One region of the Leisingera sp. ABM4_101 genome, then DNA from elsewhere that is predicted to be linked to it. Evidence: riboswitches for the same ligand, from Rfam matches in the RefSeq annotation. Region 1 holds a riboswitch; each other region holds the start of a gene.
What was found. Region 1 has a riboswitch for cobalamin ahead of ACXAEK_RS10625 (ABC transporter substrate-binding protein). Riboswitches for the same ligand answer to the same signal wherever they lie in the genome.
Positions count from the first base shown of each region.

Region 2: linked by a shared signal. The riboswitch ahead of ACXAEK_RS07940 (aromatic ring-hydroxylating oxygenase subunit alpha) and the one ahead of ACXAEK_RS10625 (ABC transporter substrate-binding protein) in region 1 are both predicted to bind cobalamin.
Region 3: linked by a shared signal. The riboswitch ahead of ACXAEK_RS20010 (DUF1636 family protein) and the one ahead of ACXAEK_RS10625 (ABC transporter substrate-binding protein) in region 1 are both predicted to bind cobalamin.
Region 4: linked by a shared signal. The riboswitch ahead of ACXAEK_RS09070 (hypothetical protein) and the one ahead of ACXAEK_RS10625 (ABC transporter substrate-binding protein) in region 1 are both predicted to bind cobalamin.

Region 1 covers NZ_JBSWTV010000002.1:1,959,426-1,964,016, reverse strand. The annotation lists gene ACXAEK_RS10635 (ABC transporter ATP-binding protein) at 1-723, opposite strand, end outside; gene ACXAEK_RS10630 (FecCD family ABC transporter permease) at 720-1,769, opposite strand; gene ACXAEK_RS10625 (ABC transporter substrate-binding protein) at 1,766-2,776, opposite strand; cobalamin riboswitch at 2,917-3,109, opposite strand; gene ACXAEK_RS10620 (N-acetyltransferase family protein) at 3,237-3,758, shown strand; gene ACXAEK_RS10615 (enoyl-CoA hydratase/isomerase family protein) at 3,809-4,591, opposite strand, start outside.
Region 2 covers NZ_JBSWTV010000002.1:1,414,869-1,419,459, reverse strand. The annotation lists partial or broken gene ACXAEK_RS07950 (ABC transporter substrate-binding protein) at 1-331, shown strand, start outside; gene ACXAEK_RS07945 (FAD-binding oxidoreductase) at 384-1,469, opposite strand; gene ACXAEK_RS07940 (aromatic ring-hydroxylating oxygenase subunit alpha) at 1,474-2,709, opposite strand; cobalamin riboswitch at 2,818-3,016, opposite strand; gene ACXAEK_RS07935 (dihydrofolate reductase family protein) at 3,288-3,824, shown strand; gene ACXAEK_RS07930 (TetR/AcrR family transcriptional regulator) at 3,888-4,379, shown strand; gene ACXAEK_RS07925 (DUF1523 family protein) at 4,449-4,591, opposite strand, start outside.
Region 3 covers NZ_JBSWTV010000002.1:3,852,950-3,857,540, forward strand. The annotation lists gene ACXAEK_RS19995 (DeoR/GlpR family DNA-binding transcription regulator) at 1-425, shown strand, start outside; gene glpD (glycerol-3-phosphate dehydrogenase) at 418-1,995, shown strand; gene cobO (cob(I)yrinic acid a,c-diamide adenosyltransferase) at 2,220-2,855, opposite strand; cobalamin riboswitch at 2,907-3,112, shown strand; gene ACXAEK_RS20010 (DUF1636 family protein) at 3,210-3,620, shown strand; gene cobW (cobalamin biosynthesis protein CobW) at 3,623-4,591, shown strand, end outside.
Region 4 covers NZ_JBSWTV010000002.1:1,642,491-1,647,081, reverse strand. The annotation lists gene nudC (NAD(+) diphosphatase) at 1-87, shown strand, start outside; gene ACXAEK_RS09085 (SRPBCC family protein) at 145-612, shown strand; gene ACXAEK_RS09080 (alpha/beta hydrolase family protein) at 624-1,502, opposite strand; gene ACXAEK_RS09075 (TetR/AcrR family transcriptional regulator) at 1,573-2,193, shown strand; cobalamin riboswitch at 2,212-2,434, shown strand; gene ACXAEK_RS09070 (hypothetical protein) at 2,545-2,949, shown strand; gene ACXAEK_RS09065 (protein-tyrosine phosphatase family protein) at 3,080-3,625, opposite strand; gene ACXAEK_RS09060 (DNA polymerase III subunit gamma/tau) at 3,822-4,591, shown strand, end outside.

The sequences.
Region 1 (4,591 bases):
TGCGCCATGCATCCAGCGGGCCTTGATCCCGAAGATTTCGGACACCGTTTCCGGGGCCAGCGCCTGCTGCGGCGGCCCCAAAGCGGCAAGCCGCCCGTTTGACAGCACCGCCACCCGGTCGCAGGTCATTGCCTGGTTCAGATCGTGCAAGGCGACCACTGCGGTCACTTTCAGGTTCCGGATGCATTCCAGGATCGACAGCTGATGGTGGATATCCAGATGGTTCGTCGGCTCATCCAGCAGCAGCAGCCCCGGCTGCTGCGCCAGCGCGCGCGCAATATGCAGCCGCTGCCGCTCGCCGCCGGAAAGGGTGGCCCATTCGCGCTGCGCGAAACTCTCCATTTCGACGGTGCGCAGCGCCTTGTCCACCAGCGCCGTGTCCCTGCCGTTCCAGGGCTTCAGCGCCGACAGCCAGGGCGTGCGCCCCAGTTCCACTACTGCCCGCGCAGTGATCCGCTCGGCGGTATCCGACTGCTGCTCGACAATGGCGATCCGCCGGGCGATCTCACGCCGGTTCAGCCGGGCCAGCGGCTCTTCCGCAAGCAGAACCTCGCCCTGCGACGGCCGTGCCAGGCCGGACAGCAGCCGCATCAGCGTCGACTTGCCAGAACCGTTCGGCCCCACCAGCGCCAGGGTCTCGCCCGGCTGCACCGCCAGCGACACGTCCCGCAGCAGCTGCTTGCCGCGCACGGAAAAGCTCAGGTTGCGGGCCTCGATCTTCATCGCGGCCCCCTCTGGCCGCGCACCAGGATGATGGCAAAGGCCGGCGCCCCGATCAGGGCAGTGACAACCCCGATGGGCAGCACCTGGCCGGGGATGATGATGCGGGACACGATGTCGGCAGCTATCAGAAAAACAGCGCCCGTCAGCGCCGCAGCCGGCATCAGCCTGCGGTGGCTGGGGCCTGCCAGAAACCGTGCCGCATGTGGGATCACAAGGCCTACAAAGCCGATGGAGCCGACAATCGACACCATCACCGCGGTCATCAGCGCGGTGGCAAAGATCAGCACCACCTGCACCCTGCGGACGGGAATGCCGAGCGACGCGGCCGAATCGCTGCCAAAGGTGAAGGCGTCGAGCGCCCGGGCATGGAACCGGCAGATCATCCAGCCCGCCAGCGCCAACGGCACCGCCAGCCACACATCCGGCCAGCGCACGCCGCTGAGGTTGCCCATCAGCCAGAACATGATGCCGCGGGCCTGATCGGCATTGGCGGATTTGGCAATGATGAAGGCGGTGAGCGCATTGAACAGCTGCGAGCCTGCTATGCCCGCCAGCACGATCTGCGCTGCAGCCGCGCGGCTGCCCCCTGCCCCGGCCGCCCGCGCCAGGATGGCCACAAATCCAAAGGCCAGCAATGCGCCGTTGAAGGCGCCAAAGGGCAGCGACAGTGCACCGCCGCCCAGCCCCGCGATGGTGACCGCAACCGCCCCCGTAGAGGCACCGGCTGAAATACCGAGGATGTAGGGGTCTGCCAGCGCGTTGCGCAGCAGCGCCTGCAGAACCACGCCCGTCACCGCCAGAGCTGCCCCGCAGGCCGCAGCCACCAGCGCCCGCGGCAGCCGGTAGCTCCAGATGATGCCCTGATCCACCGGATCCACCGGCAGCCCAGCACCCGCCAGCTTGTTGGCCAGAACCGACAGGACAAGGTCAGGCGCAAGCGCGGTCTCGCCGATCATTGCGCCTGCCAGAACCGCCGCAGCCAGCACCGGCAAAGCCAGGCAAGCGCCCCGGACGCTTTGCCACGCTAGTGCGGCGGCTGCGCTCATTCGCCGTTGCCGATCGCGCTGAGTTCAGCTGCCAGGTCCTCCAGCGCCGGGATCGCGCGGATGGTGGCATCCATGGCCTGGGCATCCATCACCACGATACGGTTGTTCTTGACCGCGTCCATCTGGCTGGCGACCGGGTCATTGCGCAGGAAGTCCAGCTTTTTCTCGTAGTCATCCGCGGCAAAGCGGCGGCGGTCCATGCGGGCAATCACGATCACCGTCGGGTTCGCCTTGGCGATGGTTTCCCAGCCAACGGTCGGCCATTCCTCGTCCGTTTCGATGACGTTCTTCAGGCCCAGCTGCTGCATCATGTAGCCCGGCGCGCCCTTCTGGCCGGCCACAAATGGATCGCTCTCCATTTCCGGCGAAGAGAACCAGAACACGGCAGAGGCGCCGTCCAGTGCAACCTCCTGCGCCTTGGCAACAGCAGCGGCTTCGCGCGCCTTGTAGTCGGCAACCAGTTCTGCGCCCTTTTCAGCCTCGCCAAAGATCGCCGCCAGTTCCTCGATGCCCTGGTAAAGGCTCTCGGTGGTGAACATCTGGGTCCTCGTGCCGTCACCGCCGGTGGTGTTGTCTTTGCCGACGCAATCCGCGGGCATCACATAGGTCGGGATGCCGAGGTCATGGAACTGCTCGCGCTTGGCAACGATACCTTCGGGGCCGACATGCCATTCATACTGTGCCGCGACCAGACCGGGGCGCTTGGCCACCACGCTTTCAAAGCTCGGGTCGTTGTCTGCCAGGCGTTCGACCTTGTCGTTCAGCTCAGCATATTCGGGCAGCACATCGTTGAACCAGACCGAGGTGCCCAGCACCTTTTCGCCCAGGCCCAGCGCATAAAGCACTTCGGTGGCGGCCTGGCCGACGGTCACGGAGGAGGCAACCGGCGCCTCGAATGTGACGGTCTCGCCGCAGTTCTGAATGGTCAGCGGAAAGTTTTCGCTGGCGGCGGCAGCCTGTGCAGCAGCAACGAAAGAAAGGCCCATCAGGCCGGAACGCAGAAACATGATTTCGATCTCCATGTGTCAATGACCGGAGAACGGGTGAAAGGGTATTGACCGCTAAGGCAGGAGGTCAGCCCCCCATCGCGTCACCGTCCAGCGGCGGCGCATCTTACCGGCAACCTCCCCGGACAACCCCGTCCGGTGTGCTTCAGTTTTCACCGGCAGGTCTCCTGACTGGCGGGTCATTGCCTGCGCCGTCTTCCCGGGCCGTTGAGGTCCAGTGACATCATGGCGCAGCACTCGCCGCCTACAGTTGCGGGGGCAGTTCCGTTTGGCGCCGGTTGGCGCCGCGGATTCCCTCTTAGCCCTTTCGGGACCGGTAAATCGCCCGTAGCGCATCGCTTCCGTTGCGGCAAGAAAAAGTTGCGGTCCCTGCCACAATCCTGCGGGCAAAACATCTTCGCCCCCGGTGGCGTCTACCGGCCATTGAGTGATGCGATCTTATTGGTATCCTGTGAGCCGTATGACCCGGCCCCGTCTCCATATCCGTTCCGCTGCGGCAGCTGACCTGCCGCAAATCGCTGCCTTGCATACAGAGAGCTGGCAGTCCGCCTATGCCGGTGATTTCCCGCAGGCGCGGCTGCACGGGGAGATTAGCAGCCAGCTTTTGCGCAAATGGCAGGCTTACCGGCCGGAACCGGGGGATATTCTTTTGATCGCGGAACACGCCGGACACCCCGCCGGGCTGCTTGGTTTTTGCGCCGTCTGGTGCCGGCCGGAACCCTATCTGGACAATCTGCATGTCTCTCCGGCGGCACAGGGGTCAGGTGCTGGCAGCAGCCTGTTCCGGGCCGCGGTGCAACAGTTGCTTTCCAAGGACCAGCGCAGCCTGTCCCTGACTGTGTTTCAATCCAATCAGCGGGCACGGGCGTTTTATGCAGGGCTGAACGGCCAGGAGACCGGCACGCTGGAATTGGATGTTTTCGGCACCCTGATCCCCAGCGTTACAGTCACTTGGCCGGATCTCTCCCAACTCCCGCTCTAAAACCGCGGCCTACCCCGCCGCCGCCGCCCGGCTGCCCCTCTGATCCGCTTTCAGTCCAGCCCTTCATAGCGGGCATTGGCCTCTTTCAGCGTAGCCTTCAGGCCCTTCTCGATCGTCGATTTGGAAAACGCTTCATATTCCGGGACCGGCTGGGCGCCCATGATTGCAACCTGCTCCAGGTAATAGTCCGTGGCTGTGCGCAGGCCCTGCATCTCATAGACACGGTTCAGGTACATCTTGTGCATCCACTGCATCTCGCGCGGCATCCGGGCCATCAGCAGCGCCTTCTTGCGGGTGGCCTCTTTCAGCTGTTCCAGCGGCACCACATCAGTGATCAGCCCCATTTCCTTGGCTTCCGCCGCGGTCAGTTCACGGCCCGTCAGCAGCAGGTCCTTGGCAGTTTTCATATTCACCAGCCAGGGCAGGAACATGCAGTGGCCGGAGATGCCGTATCGCACCTCGTTATAACCAATGCGGGTATCATCAGAGGCGATGGTGATGTCGCAGAACAGGCTGAGTTCAAACCCCTTGCCGATGGCGATGGAATTGACGCTGGCAATGACCGGCTTGGTCACTCGCCAGGGGGTTGTGAATTCCTCGAACTGCTTGAAGTAATGGGCGCGGTATTCATAAATCGAGGTCCGGTCCTCCTCCGCGTCTTCATCCAGATCATGCCCGGCGCAGAAGCCGCGGCCGGCGCCCTGGATCACGATCACATTGACATCGTCATCGGCATCGGCGCGCTCCAGCCCGGCTTGCAGTTCGGCAATGAGTTTCAGGTTCATCGCATTCAGCTTTTCCGGCCGGTTCAGGGTCAGCCAGCAGATATGGTC
Region 2 (4,591 bases), 540 kb from region 1:
GGACAAATACCCGTTCAGCTCCACCGACTAGGGCCACCGCCCGCTGGGTGTGCAGGTGCTGACACTGGCCTACAAGACTGGAGTTGCCTGGAATGAAACCGGCCTCGCCAGCGCCGAGTTCGACAGCATGCTGGAGGCCGCCTCGGCCATTGCCGATGCAGACACGCGCCGCGGCCATATGGAGAAGATCGAGCAGTTCATGCGCGACGACGGCACCGTGATCCAGCCCTATTGGCGCTCGCTCTACCGCCACGCCCGCCCGGGCATCATCGGCGCCGAAAGCCACCCGATCAACGAGATCCACGTGCACAAGCTGGCACTGGAAGCCTGATCAATCTGCAAATGAATGGGCGCGCGCCGGATCCGGCGCGCGCCCTGTTTCTTTAGATGTCCACTTCAACCCGGCCAATCGGGTTGGAGCAGCAGGCCAGGATATACCCCGCCTCCACATCTTCCTCCGAGATGCCGCCATTGTGGACCATATGCACCTCGCCCGCGGTCTTCTTGACCTTGCAGGTGCCGCAGATGCCAAAGGTGCAACCCGACGGGATGTTGAGGCCCGAGGCCTTGGCCACCGCCAGCACCGTGTCGGTCTCGGTGCAGGTCGCCATCACGCCCGACGCCGCAAAGCTGATCTCGGCAGTTGCGCTTTCTTCCGGAACCACATCGTCCAGCTCCGGCGCATCCGCCTCAGTCTCGACCGGCGCGCCAAAGCTTTCCTGGTTGTAGTTCTCCATGTCAAACCCGAGACCGATCAGCATGTCGCGTACCGCCTGCATGAACGGCTCCGGGCCGCAGCAGTAGACCTCACGCTCCAGATAGTCGCCGGCAATCAGGCCTAGCATGATCTGGTTGAGCTGCCCGCGGTAGCCGGTCCAGACCTGATAGGGGTCATCTTCCTCAACCACGAAGTTCAGCTTCAGCCCCGGCACCCGCGACGCCATGCTTTCCAGCTGCTGGCGCGCGATGATCTCGCTCGGGCGCTTGGCGCAGTTGATGAAGCAGACGTCAGGCGACTGGCCGCGGTCGAACAGATACTGCGTCATCGACAGGCTGGGCGTGATGCCGGAACCAGCGGAGATGAACAGGAACTTGCCGTTCGGCCGCTTGGGCAGGGTGAACACGCCTGCCGGGCCAGAGGCCCGCAGGAACATGCCCGGCTTCAGGTGGTCCAGCATCCAGCGGGTGCCGATGCTGTCGGCCTGCGCCTTGACCGTCACCGAAATCGACAGCGGCCGCGACGGCGAGGAGCTGATCGTGTAGGTCCGCCAGACAGTCTCCCCCGGCACCGGCAGCTCCAGCGTCAGGAACTGGCCCGGCTGGTACTTGAACCACGCGCCAGACGGCGCGCGGAAGCTGAAGGTGGCGGTGTTCGGCGCTTCCGGCACAACAGAGACGCATTCCAGCATCTCGTCGTCCTTCCACGCCAGGGTTTCGTCCAGCGTCTCGAAATTGGCCTGCAGTCCCATGCGCTTACTCCGCCGCGATCAGGTGGCGGCCAGTCAGGGCGCGCATCAGATGATCGGCATACCAGTTGGAGAACTGGATGACGCCGCTTTCCTGCACTTCCGAGTACGGACCGGGCTCATACGCGGGCGAATTGATGCCGCGCTGATTGTCCTCGACCACGATGCGGTCTTCGTCGTTGGTGGCAATCCAGACCTCAGTGAGGCGCTTCAGGTCGTAATCCTGCCCCTCGACCGCGTCCTTATGCACCAGCCATTTGGTGGTGACTTCGGTCTCAGTCGGGCTGATCGGGGTCACACGGAACACGATGGAATGATCCGGCAGGAAGTGGTTCCAGGTGGTCGGGTAGTGGAACTTCAGCAAGGTGCCCGCGTCCGCGAACGGCACCCGGCCCAGCTTCCTGGCCACAGCCGCCTTGCCGTCCAGGGTATAGCTCTCGGCGCCCTCGTTCAGCGGCATCCGCGCCAGCCGGTGCTGGCCGCGCGCGTCGATGGTAAAGGCCGACGGAACCCCCGCCGCCTCGATCCGGTCGAAATGCTTTTGCAGGTGCGCCGGTGTCTCGCCGCCTTCGATGCCGGTCACCGACGGGTCTTCCGGGAAGGTCCGGCACAGCGAGGGGTGGTTGCCGCCGCAGTGATAGCACTCGCGGTTGTTCTCCCAGACCAGCTTCCAGTTGCCGTTCTCGATGATCGAGCTTTCATAGGCGACCTTGGCGTTACCCAGGTCATGCGGTTCCAGATACGGACGCGCCACAGCGGCAAAAGCGTCAAAATCCGGCGCCTCATCCGCCAGGCAGATATAGATCAGCCCAGCCAGATCGCGGCAATGCACCGGCTTCAGCCCGTGTTTGGAGGCATCGAAATCCGGCCCCATGTCGCGCGCCCACAGCAGCGAGCCATCCAGCTCATAGGTCCACTGGTGATAGGGGCAGACCAGTTTCGGCGCATTGCCTTTCTTGGCTTTGCACACAACCGAACCGCGGTGGCGGCAGGCGTTGTGGAAGGCACGCACTTCGCCATCGGTGCCGCGCACGATGATGACATTGTAGGACCCCACCTGATGGGTCACGTAATTGCCCGCCTTCGGGATCTCGCAGGCCGGAATGGCAAACAGCCACTCGCGGTAGAAAATCTGGCGCATGTCCAGATCCAGAACCCCCGGATCGGTATAGAACGCCTGTTCCAGGGAATAGTTTTTCTGCCGGCCCATCAGCTTGGCCAGAATCTCGCTGTCCTGAAGCATCTGCTTCTCTCCTTTGCCGCATCCCCGCGGCGTCTTGGCTGGGTGCAGGCATGGGAAGAGAGATTGCAGGCCACGCGCCCGCAACCGCCCGACCGCCGCCCGCGGTTGACGTGTTTTCATGGCAAGGCTGGTTTCCGGACTGTCCCGGGGCCGCGTGGCGGCGGAGCCTGGCACCTTCCCGAAGCATGCGCCTCAGTGGTCTTTGCCAGGCCTGACCCGGGGTCACCGTTGCGGGGGCAGTGCCGGAGTTTCACCAGCTTCCCAATTCTCCGCCCCGAAAGGCGGCACCTTGCTGAGATGGAAAATGCCCGATCACGGGCCGGTCGGCGAAAACAAATCCGACCCGCCGAAACCGGAAAAAGACATGCATGTTTGCCGCTCCAAACCGCACAGGGATGTCCAGAATCTCAAACCGGCACTCGCCAGCCTGTTTGCGGCAAGCGCTTATCTTTCATGCGTTTACCCGTTGCCTGCTGCCGCGAATCGATTCGCGGACACCCGAAAATGCGCCGGTCACTTGGAACTGGAACCACGATTAACTATATGCCGTATAATTAATTGCAACTCAGGAGAACCAGATGACCACCGGCCACGTTTTCATCGCCACCAGCCTCGACGGCTTTGTGGCCCGCCAGGACCACTCGCTGGATTGGCTTTACAAACAGCCTGTTGCCGAAGATGACGATGGCGGTTTTGCGGCCTTCATGGACAGCGTCGATGGGCTGGTCATGGGAACAGGATCATTCCGCACCCTGCTGGGGTTTGATGCATGGCCCTACGCCAAACCGGTTGTGGTCCTCAGCAGCAGCCTGAGCGAACAGGACATTCCCGAGGAGCTGAAGGACAAGGTGCGCCTCAGCACCGCTACACCCGCAGACCTTATGCAGGAACTGCAGGAAGAGGGCTGGAAACGCGCCTATATCGACGGCGGCCGGATGGTGCAGTCCTTCCTGCGGCAAGGGCTGATCGCAGATCTGACCATCACAACGGTTCCGATCCTGATTGGCAGCGGCATCCCGCTGTTTGGCAATCTGGAGCGGGACATCGACCTCCAGGTGGCAAGCTCCCGCACCCTGCCCACCGGCATGGTCCAGACCACCTTCCAGGTGGCCTGATCCATGCCCCCGCGCATGGGGCGCCCTCCCCGGGGCAGCCGGGCTCTCAGCAAGGATGATGTATTGAAAAAGGCCCAGCAGCTGCTCGATGAGGGCGGCAGCAAGGCCCTCACCTTCAAGGCACTGGCAGAGGCGCTTGGCGTCACTCCGATGGCCGTTGCCCACCACGCCGGCACCAGGGACGAGATGATTGCATCTCTCGTCGCCATTGCGTTCGAAGGTGCTGACGCACCATCAGAGGAGGCAACCCCCAAGCTGCGGCTGCGCGGCCTGATGACCCGCTATTGCGCCCAGGTCACCCGGCACCCGGAGCTGGCGAAATGCATCCTGGAAAACCCATCCCTGATCGGCGCCTCCCTGACAAGGCTGACGCAGCACATCGAGGCGGAAATTGCAGCCGCAGGCGTGACCGGCGCAGAGGCCCGCACCCTACTCTGCCTGCTGGTGGATTACACACACGGCTTTGCCTTTGCCGCCGCTGCGGCACCACGCGGGGCGCTTTCGGATGACGACTTCACCCCGGCACTGGACTGGGTGCTCGACCGGATCGAATAAAAAACGCGGGCCATTCAGGCCCGCGCATCCGCTTGTGTCTTCCGGAACCGCCCATCCAGCGACCCCCTCTCACTTTGATTTCCAGGTACCCAGCCAGCGCCGGAACCGCCCCTTGCGCTCGGCAATCGCATCGCCGGCCGCATACAGGCTGTCTTCGGCGCTTTCGATCATCGGGTCGATCCGCGCCTGCCGGAACCGGCGCCAGCGCACAT
Region 3 (4,591 bases), 1.9 Mb from region 1:
ACAACATCAACATTATCAATATGATGATGGGTGGACAGGCAAAGGAGTTGATCCTGGCCGGCGGCACCGTGCGGCAAAGCGATGGCGCCATCGTTGGCGAGGACGCGGTGGAGTTCTTCTCCCGCTACAAGGTGGATTTTGCGGTTATCGGCGCCTCGGCTTTGGATGCCGACGGCGCGGTGATGGATCACGATGCCCGCGAGGTATCTGTCGCCCGTGCAATCCTGAAAAACGCACGGCAGAAGGTGCTGGTCTGCGACGGCAGCAAGTTCGACCGCTCCGCCCCGGTGCGGATCTGCGATGCAGCAGATCTGGATGTTGTCATCACCGACCGCCCCGTACCGGCAGAATTCGCCCAGGCCGCACAGGCGGCGGGTACAAGGATCCTCACCGCAGGACAAAACGAAAGCAGCGAAAATGACTGATACACCTGTCACGGACCTCTTCATCATCGGCGGCGGCATCAACGGCTGCGGCATCGCCCGCGACGCGGCTGGCCGCGGCCTCTCGGTGACCTTGGCCGAGATGAACGACCTCGCCTCCGCCACCTCCTCGGCCTCGACCAAACTGTTCCACGGTGGCTTGCGCTATCTGGAGTATTTCGAGTTCCGCCTGGTCCGCGAAGCGCTGATCGAACGCGAGGTGCTGCTGAAGGCGATGCCGCATATTTCCTGGCCGATGCGGTTTGTGCTGCCCTTCCACAAGGACATGCGGTTCGACAGCGAGACGCCGACGTCCAAGCTGCTGACGACCTTCATGCCCTGGATGAAGGGCCGCCGCCCGGCCTGGCTGATCCGGCTGGGGTTGTTTCTGTACGACAGCCTGAGTAAACGCGGCATCCTGCCCGGCACCGCCAAGCTGGACCTGGCAGCCGACCCGGCGGGCCTGCCGTTGAAAAGCAAGTTCAAGACCGCCTTTGAGTATTCCGACTGCTGGATCGAGGACGCCCGGCTGGTGGTGCTGAACGCCCGTGACGCGCAGGCCCGCGGTGCCGAAATCCTGACCCGGACCAAAGTGCTGTCAGCGGAGCGCCATGCGGACCACTGGGTGATCACGCTGCAGGATCAGGCCAGCGGCGAAACCCACCAGCGCCGCGCAAAAATGCTGGTCAACGCGGGCGGCCCCTGGGTGGCCGACGTGCTGCACCAGAAGCTGGGCCAGAACAGCCGCGAGAACGTCCGCCTGGTGCGCGGCAGCCATATCGTGGTGCCGAAACTGTTCGATCATGGCCGCTGCTACTTTTTCCAAGGCACCGACGGGCGGATCATCTTCGCCATTCCCTATGAGCAGGATTTCACCCTGATCGGCACCACCGACGCCGACCATCCGGATCCGGACACGGCGCCTGAATGCACCGAGACCGAACAGGACTACCTGATTGATTTCGCGTCGCAATATTTCGAGCAGCCGCTGCGCCGCGAGGATATTGCCTGGACTTATTCCGGTGTCCGCCCGCTCTATGACGACGGCGCCAGCTCCGCCACTGCGGCGACCCGCGAGTATGTGCTGACACTGGATCAGGCGCAGGCGCCGCTCTTGAATGTCTTTGGCGGTAAGATCACCACCTACCGCAAGCTGGCCGAGGCGGCGCTGGCGAAGATCGGTGAAGTCTTCCCGCAGCTGCCCGCGGACTGGACCGCAGGCGCGGCCCTGCCAGGCGGTGATTTCCCGGTGGAGGATGTGGAAAAGCTGAAAACCCGGCTCGCCAAGGAATACCCTTTCCTGACGCCCTATTGGGCGGCCCGGCTGATCCGCGCTTACGGGCTGGAGGCCTGGGAGGTGCTGGGCGATGCCAAGTCCGCCGGTGATCTGGGCCGGGACTTTGGCGCCACCATCACTGCCCGCGAGCTTGACTGGGCAATTGCCCGCGAATGGGTGCGCGCAGGCGACGACTATTTGTGGCGCCGCACCAAGCTGGGCCTGCGCCTGGATAAGGCGCAGCGCGCCGCGGTGGATGCCTATATCAGCGAGAAAGCCGCGAGGCTGGCGGCTTAAGCGCGGAGGGGCTTAAGCGCGGAGGCAGGCGGGGCATCAAGACACGGGGGGGGGCACTCCCGCCCCTTTTCAAGGAACCAGAGGTTCCCTGAAAAGCGTTGGGCCGGGCGGGGGCGCTGCCGCAGGCAGCGCCCCCGCCCCCCGGCGATTTGCAAAGCAAAGCGCAAAACCTCAGGCCCGATCGGATTTGCCGCCTTTCGCCGCCTTTTGCCGCCTGTAAGAGATTAAAACTCCACACCCTTCTGCGCCTTCACCCCGGCGCGGAACGGGTGCTTGATCTGGCCCATCTCGGTCACCAGATCGGCGATCTCGATCAGCTCCTCCTTGGCGTTGCGCCCCGTCAGCACCACATGGGTCATCGGCGGTTTCTGCTCCACCAGGAACTCCAGCACCTCCTCCAGGTCCAGGTATTCATAGCGCAGCGCGATGTTGATCTCATCCAAGAGCACCATGGTGTTGCGCTCGTCCAGGATCATCTCCTTGGCCTTCTCCCAGCCCTTCTGGGCGGCAGCGATGTCGCGCGCCTTGTCCTGGGTCTCCCAGGTGAACCCCTCGCCCATCGCGTAGAACTGGCACAGATCGCTGAAGTTCTCCTCGATCAGAGTGCGCTCGCCGGTCTGCCAGGCGCCCTTGATGAACTGCACCACCGCAGACGGCATCCCATGGGCGATGCAGCGCATGATCATCCCGAACCCCGACGAGGATTTGCCCTTGCCCGGCCCGGTGTGGACGATGATCAGTCCCTTCTCGCCCTCCTTGGTCTTCATCATCCGGTCACGCGCCGCCTTCTTCTTAGCCATCTTCGAGGCGTGACGGGCGGCTTCTTCTTCTGAAATGCCGGTTTCAGACTTTTCGCTCATAGGGGCTCTCCAGCTGTTTGACCCCATGTCTTGACAAAGAAGCCCGCCATAGCGCAAGGGGGTTCCGCTGGTTCCTGTGAAAACAGGCGAAGAGGGAATGTGAAGGCCTGCTCAGGCTGAAGCACAGCCGCCCCCGCGACCGTGACCGGATGAGGCCGCCATGCCACTGGGAGATATCCCGGGAAGGCAGGATGGCCGGCAAGGCGAACGCCTTGGCATCCGCAAGCCGGGAGACCTGCCAGCAGGAGAGAGATCAACGGGCAGACGGGGTGTTCTGCGACCGGGTGAGGGGCTGGCACGAGACAGTTCCTTTTCGGCCATCCCGCAAGCCCTGCCGCGACAGGAGACGCGCTGATGGCTGACGATCAGGCGGGCACCCCCGCCAGCAAACCGGGACCGGTCACGCTGACCGTGTGCCTCACGTGCCGCAACGAAGGCGCCGATCCCGAGGCAACCCGCCCCGGCACCCTGCTGCATGATGCGCTGAAAGAGGCCGGCATGCCCGAGGGCGTAACGCTGCGCGGCGTCAAATGCCTGTCGGCCTGTTCGCGAAGCTGCACCGTGCTGCTGACCGGCGGCGAGGAACGCTGGAGCTATGTCTACGGCGACATGGACCCGGAAGAGCATATCCCTGAGATCCTGGCAGGCACAGCCGCCTATGCCGCCACAACCGACGGCCTTGTGCCTTGGCGCGAGCGCCCCACCGCATTCCGCAAACAATCCGTTGCCCGCATCCCGCCGGCCGCCTTCCCTTCCGAGGAGTAATCATGAGCGATCTCAACAAGATCCCCGTCACCGTTATCACCGGCTTCCTCGGTGCAGGCAAGACCACCCTGATCCGCCACCTGATGCAGAACCCGCAGGGCAAGCGCCTGGCGGTTGTGGTGAACGAATTCGGCACCGCCGGTGTCGACGGCGACATCCTGAAGTCCTGCGCCGATGAGAACTGCCCGGCCGAGAACATCATGGAACTGGCCAACGGCTGCATCTGCTGCACCGTGGCCGATGACTTCATCCCCACCATCGAGCAGCTGATGGACCTGCCGGAAAAGCCGGATCACATCGTGATCGAAACCTCCGGCCTGGCCCTGCCCAAACCGCTGCTGAAAGCGTTTGACTGGCCCGCGATCCGCTCGCGCATCACCGTTGACGGCGTGATTGCGCTGGCCGATGCAGAGGCCGTTGCCAAAGGCCAGTTCGCCCCCGATCTGGACGCGGTTGCCGCCCAGCGCGAAGCAGATGAGAGCCTGGACCACGAAACTCCGCTCAGCGAAGTCTTCGAAGACCAGGTCTCCTGCGCCGACATCGTGCTCCTGTCCAAGGCCGACCTGGCCGGCGACGAAGGCGTCGAGAAGGCCCGCGCCGTGATCGAGGCCGAGGCGCCGCGCAAGCTGCCGATCCTGCCGATGAGCGAAGGCGTCATCGACCCGCGCATCATCCTAGGGCTCGAGGCGGCTGCCGAGGACGATCTGGACGCCCGCCCCAGCCACCACGACGGCCATCACGACCACGAGCATGACGATTTTGAAAGCATCGTTGTCGAAATGGGCGAAGTCTCCGATCCAGAAGCGCTGCAAAATGCCATCGTGAAACTCGCCCGCGAGCGCAATATCCTGCGCGTCAAAGGCTATGTCGCGGTGGAGGGGAAACCGATGCGGATGCTTGTGCAGGCCGTGGGCGAGCGCCTGCGTGCCCAATACGACCAGCCCTGGGGCGCGCAGCCGCGCAAGACCGCC
Region 4 (4,591 bases), 320 kb from region 1:
GGCGGACATCCTATTCTGAAACCGGCGCGAAAAGGCGCAATTGCGCATTTTCTGCTCAAGAACTGGCTTGCAGACACGCTGGACTAAGCTGCATATTGCCGCAAACAGCACGGCAGAATGGCCGCGCAGCAGAGGCAGGCATCCATGGAATTCAAAAGCAAAGAAGATATCGAAGCCCCGATTGCCGACGTCTTTGGCGCGATCTCCGATTTCGATCTGCTGGAACGCTCCGCCCTGCGCCGCGGCATCCAGGTGCAGCGCACCGGCGACCCTGCGCATCCTGAGAACGGGCTGGCCTGGGATCTGAGCTTCAGGTTCCGCGGCAAGCAGCGCGACGTGCGGCTGACGCTGGCCTCTTATTCCCCCGTGACCGGGATGGCCCTGACAGGCGGCGGCAGCGGTATCGACGGCCGGATGGAGATTGAGCTGCTGGCGCTGTCGCCGCAGCGGACCCGGATGTCAGCGCAGCTGAAACTGGCGCCCTCCACCCTGACCGGGCGGCTGCTGATACAATCGCTGAAACTGGCGCGCAGCAATCTCAACCGCCGCTTCAAGCTGCGGCTGGCCGATTATGCCCGCCTGACTGAAGAACGCCTAAGCCGGACAGCCTGAGGCAGTCCTGGTCAGGCCTGCGGCACCAGCCGCGGCCACAGCGCGGCATTGGCGCGGGCAAAGGCGCCAAGGTGGCCGATCTTCTGCACGCCAGCTTTTTGCGGGTCCAGCACCGCACGGCGCTGCGGCACATCGCCAAAGACATCGCCCAGCCGCCAGACCGCCGCGGGCGGCACCACGTCGTCATCCGCCATCGCAAACAGATCCACCGGGATGCCGGTTTCCGCCCAGCGGGGCTGCGGCAGCGTGGTGCCGGTTTCCGGCAGGTAGCTGCCCGGCGTGGTGCACCAGCGCCGCCATTGCCAGTAGACACCGGCCGGCAAGTCGGCCCCGAACCCCACCGCGCGCCCGGGCAGATAGCCCAAGGCACGGACCAGCGGCGGCACATGGCCGAACCAGAAGGCCAGCGCCAGCGCGCGGTAGGGCCAGGGATGATCGTGGTGATGCACCAAGCCGCCCGCGACCACGATCATGCGGGCGACGTCCGTCAGGCCATCCTGCAGGGGCATCAGCATTGCCCCCAGCGAATGGCCAATCACCAGCAACGGCACACCCGCATAGTGCCGCTGCATTTCTTTGCTGGCCGCTGGCTGATCCGCCAGCGCCCACTCGGCCATGGTGGCCTGTGACCGGCGCGGGTGCATACGCGCCGAGGCCCCAAAGTCCCGGTAATCAAAAGTGAGGCAAGCCATCTGCCGCTCTGCCGCCAGCCAGCGCGCGAAATGCCGGTAATAGCCCTGCGGCACCCCGGTTGCGCCATTCAGCACCACCGCTGCCCGGGCCGGTCCCGCCGGGTGATACAGCCGCCCGGCCAGCACCGCCTCACCAGCGGCAAAGCGCAGCTCTTGCACCCGGATATCTGCCGTCTGTTCTGCATGGCTGTCGAGCATGGCACCCTCCTAGACCAATTGGTCCACTCCACCTCTGGACCAATCGGTCTAATGCTGTCAACCTGCCGTCATGACTGACGTGACGACACCTTCTGCCGCCCCGGACGGCCCCGTCCCCACCCGCGAGCGGCTGCTGCGCGCGGCTGCCGGGCTGTTCCGCAACAAGGGCTACAGCGGCACCGGCCTGGCAGAATTGCTGGCCGCGGCGGAGGCGCCCAAGGGCTCGCTCTACCACCATTTCCCAAACGGCAAATCGGACCTTGCGCTGGCCGCAGCGGACTGGGCATCAGAGCAGATGCAAGCACTGATCGACGCTTCCTTCACCCCTGCGCCGACCTTTCAGGACGGCGCCAAGACGGTCTGCTACAAGCTGGCGAAACTGTTCGACAAACAGGGCAAATGGAGCGGCTGCCCGGTCTCTGCCACCCTGTTCGAAGGGCCGGAGAACGAGGCTTTCCACCAGCACGCCGCCAAGCTGTTCGAGGGCTGGATCACCGGGACCGCAGCCCATGCCCGGCGCCTGGGCCTGCCTGAGGCTGAGGCCCGCGCCGCTGCCGAGAATTTCTATATCCTGCTGCAAGGCGGCTGGCAGCTGGCCCGGGTGCGGCGCGATTCGGATGTGATCCGGGGGCTGCACCTGCAGATGCACAGACCCCAGCCAAACCCAATGCAGCTGCAGAAAAACGATTGACAACTCAGGGATCCAACCGCTACCGATTGTGCCGATGGTTCCCGCGCCACAGAATCTTGTGTCCGGGATGAAAAGGGAACACGGTGCGGCCCCGCCCTGCGCAAGGCCAATTCCGCGACTGCCCCCGCAACTGTAAGCGGCGAGCGACCCCGATAGAGCCACTGGCCCTCAAAGAGGCCGGGAAGGATCGGGAAAGCTGCGACCCGCAAGTCAGGAGACCTGCCATCGGATATGAAACTCGAACCCGGGCGGGGTGTCCGGACAGGGTCTGATGGCACCGCGGGGCTTTCCGCTTTCTCATCCGGTCTCTTGTCCCCAGAACTCCCCGCACCACGCGCGGAGGGCGCAAACATGATGTGGACGGACCAGACGCATTTCTATGCGGCAACGGATTGCAAATACCTCGGGAAACCCTGCCCCGCGGCAGAGCGGATGATCGCCAAGCTGGCCGAGGCGATGACCAAGGCCAAGCCGCTGACCCAGGAGGATTTTGAAATCACCGGCACCAGCGCGCTGGACGGCTGCCCGCGCAACTGCCCGGCGCAGTTCGTAGCCAGCCATGACCGGATCCGGCTGTTCTGCGGTGTCGGGGAAGAGGCCCCGCGCGAGGGCCTGGACCGGTTCGCCGATGCGATCCTCAGCCGCGACGGCACCGGCTTTGCCGCCTCGCAACTGGATGCCCGCCCCTGCGCGCTGATGGAGGCGCTGCCGAAAACGGCAGAGGCGCATCAGGCAGAGCAAATGCTGGCGCTATAAGAATTCCAGACTGCGAGTGATCCGCCCGGCGGCACCGCCGGGCAGCGTCCGCCCCTCCCCGTCAAACCAAAGGTTTGCCTCCGGCAAAACGGGAGGACGCTTCGCACCCACCCAGGGTCAGGCGCTGCCCTCAGTGTTTGACACCCTGCCCCGCGCAGGCCCAATCCAGCTGCGCCTCGGTCTCCACCGCACAGGGCCGCACCGAGCGCAGCCGCGCCAGCGCCTGGACCGGGTCCTCGCCGCAGTCGATCATCAGCCGCAGCACCGCCATGCCGGAGCGCCCGCAGCCGCCCTTGCAATGCACCAGAACCCGGCCGCCGCCTGCCAGCGCCTGCCGCGCCGACTGGCTGGCGGCGGCCCATTTTTCATTCACTGCCGGTGGCGGCACCTGGAAATCCGGCACCGGCAAATGCAGCCAGCGGCAGGCCATGCTTTGGATGTCGACGCCCAGCCGCGGCACTCCGGCGGCCACATGCTCAGCCTCGGTGGTCATCGAGATCACCAGCCCCGGCTTCCATTGATAGATCTGGATCAGGTCGCTGCGGTAATCGCCGGCGCCGCCCGGCAGCCGGCACAGCGCCAGAATGCCGCCGCCCGCTGACAGCGCGTGGATGGTCAGGCCGGCCAGCGCGGCAGTCTCCTGCACCGCTGGCTTTGAAGTGTCTTCAGTTTGCATACCGCCTCCCTGGACGCCGCGCCCCTGCACTTCCCCCGCATTTCCCCCTTCCCTCCAGACTAGCCGCTAACCGCAGAAAGCCAAAGCGCTTTTGCAGCCCTGGCTTTACTGCCTTCTGCGGTGGACGAACCGGCTGCGCTTCAATACCCTGCGCGGAACGCGGGACCCCCGCACACCGAATCCGGCACGAGACACCATGAACGACATTCCCAGCGGCACCACCCAATCGCAATACCAGGTTCTGGCCCGCAAATACCGGCCCGAAACCTTTGCCGATCTGGTGGGGCAGGACGCCATGGTGCGCACCCTGAAAAACGCCTTTGCCGCTGACCGTATCGCCCAGGCCTTCATCATGACCGGCATCCGCGGCACCGGGAAAACCACCACCGCGCGGATCATCGCCAAGGGCATGAACTGCGTGGGCGAGGACGGCCAGGGCGGCCCCACCACCGACCCTTGCGGCAAATGCGAGCATTGCGTGGCGATCATGGAAGGCCGCCATGTCGACGTGATGGAGATGGACGCGGCCTCGCGCACCGGTGTGAATGACATCCGCGAAATCATCAACTCGGTGCAATACCGCGCGGCCTCGGCCCGTTACAAGATCTACATCATCGACGAGGTCCACATGCTGTCGACCTCCGCCTTCAACGCGCTGCTGAAGACACTGGAGGAGCCGCCGGCGCATGTGAAATTCATCTTCGCCACCACCGAGATCCGCAAGGTGCCGGTGACGGTGCTGTCGCGCTGCCAGCGCTTCGACCTGCGCCGGATCGAACCGGAGGTGATGATTGCCCTCCTGCGCAAGATCGCCACGGCTGAAAGTGCCGAGATTGCCGAGGACGCGCTGGCCCTCATCACCCGCGCCGCCGAAGGCTCCGCGCGGGATGCAACCTCGCTGCTGGATCAGGCGATTTCCCATGGTGCTGGTGAAACCACAGCCGATCAGGTCCGCGCCATGCTGGG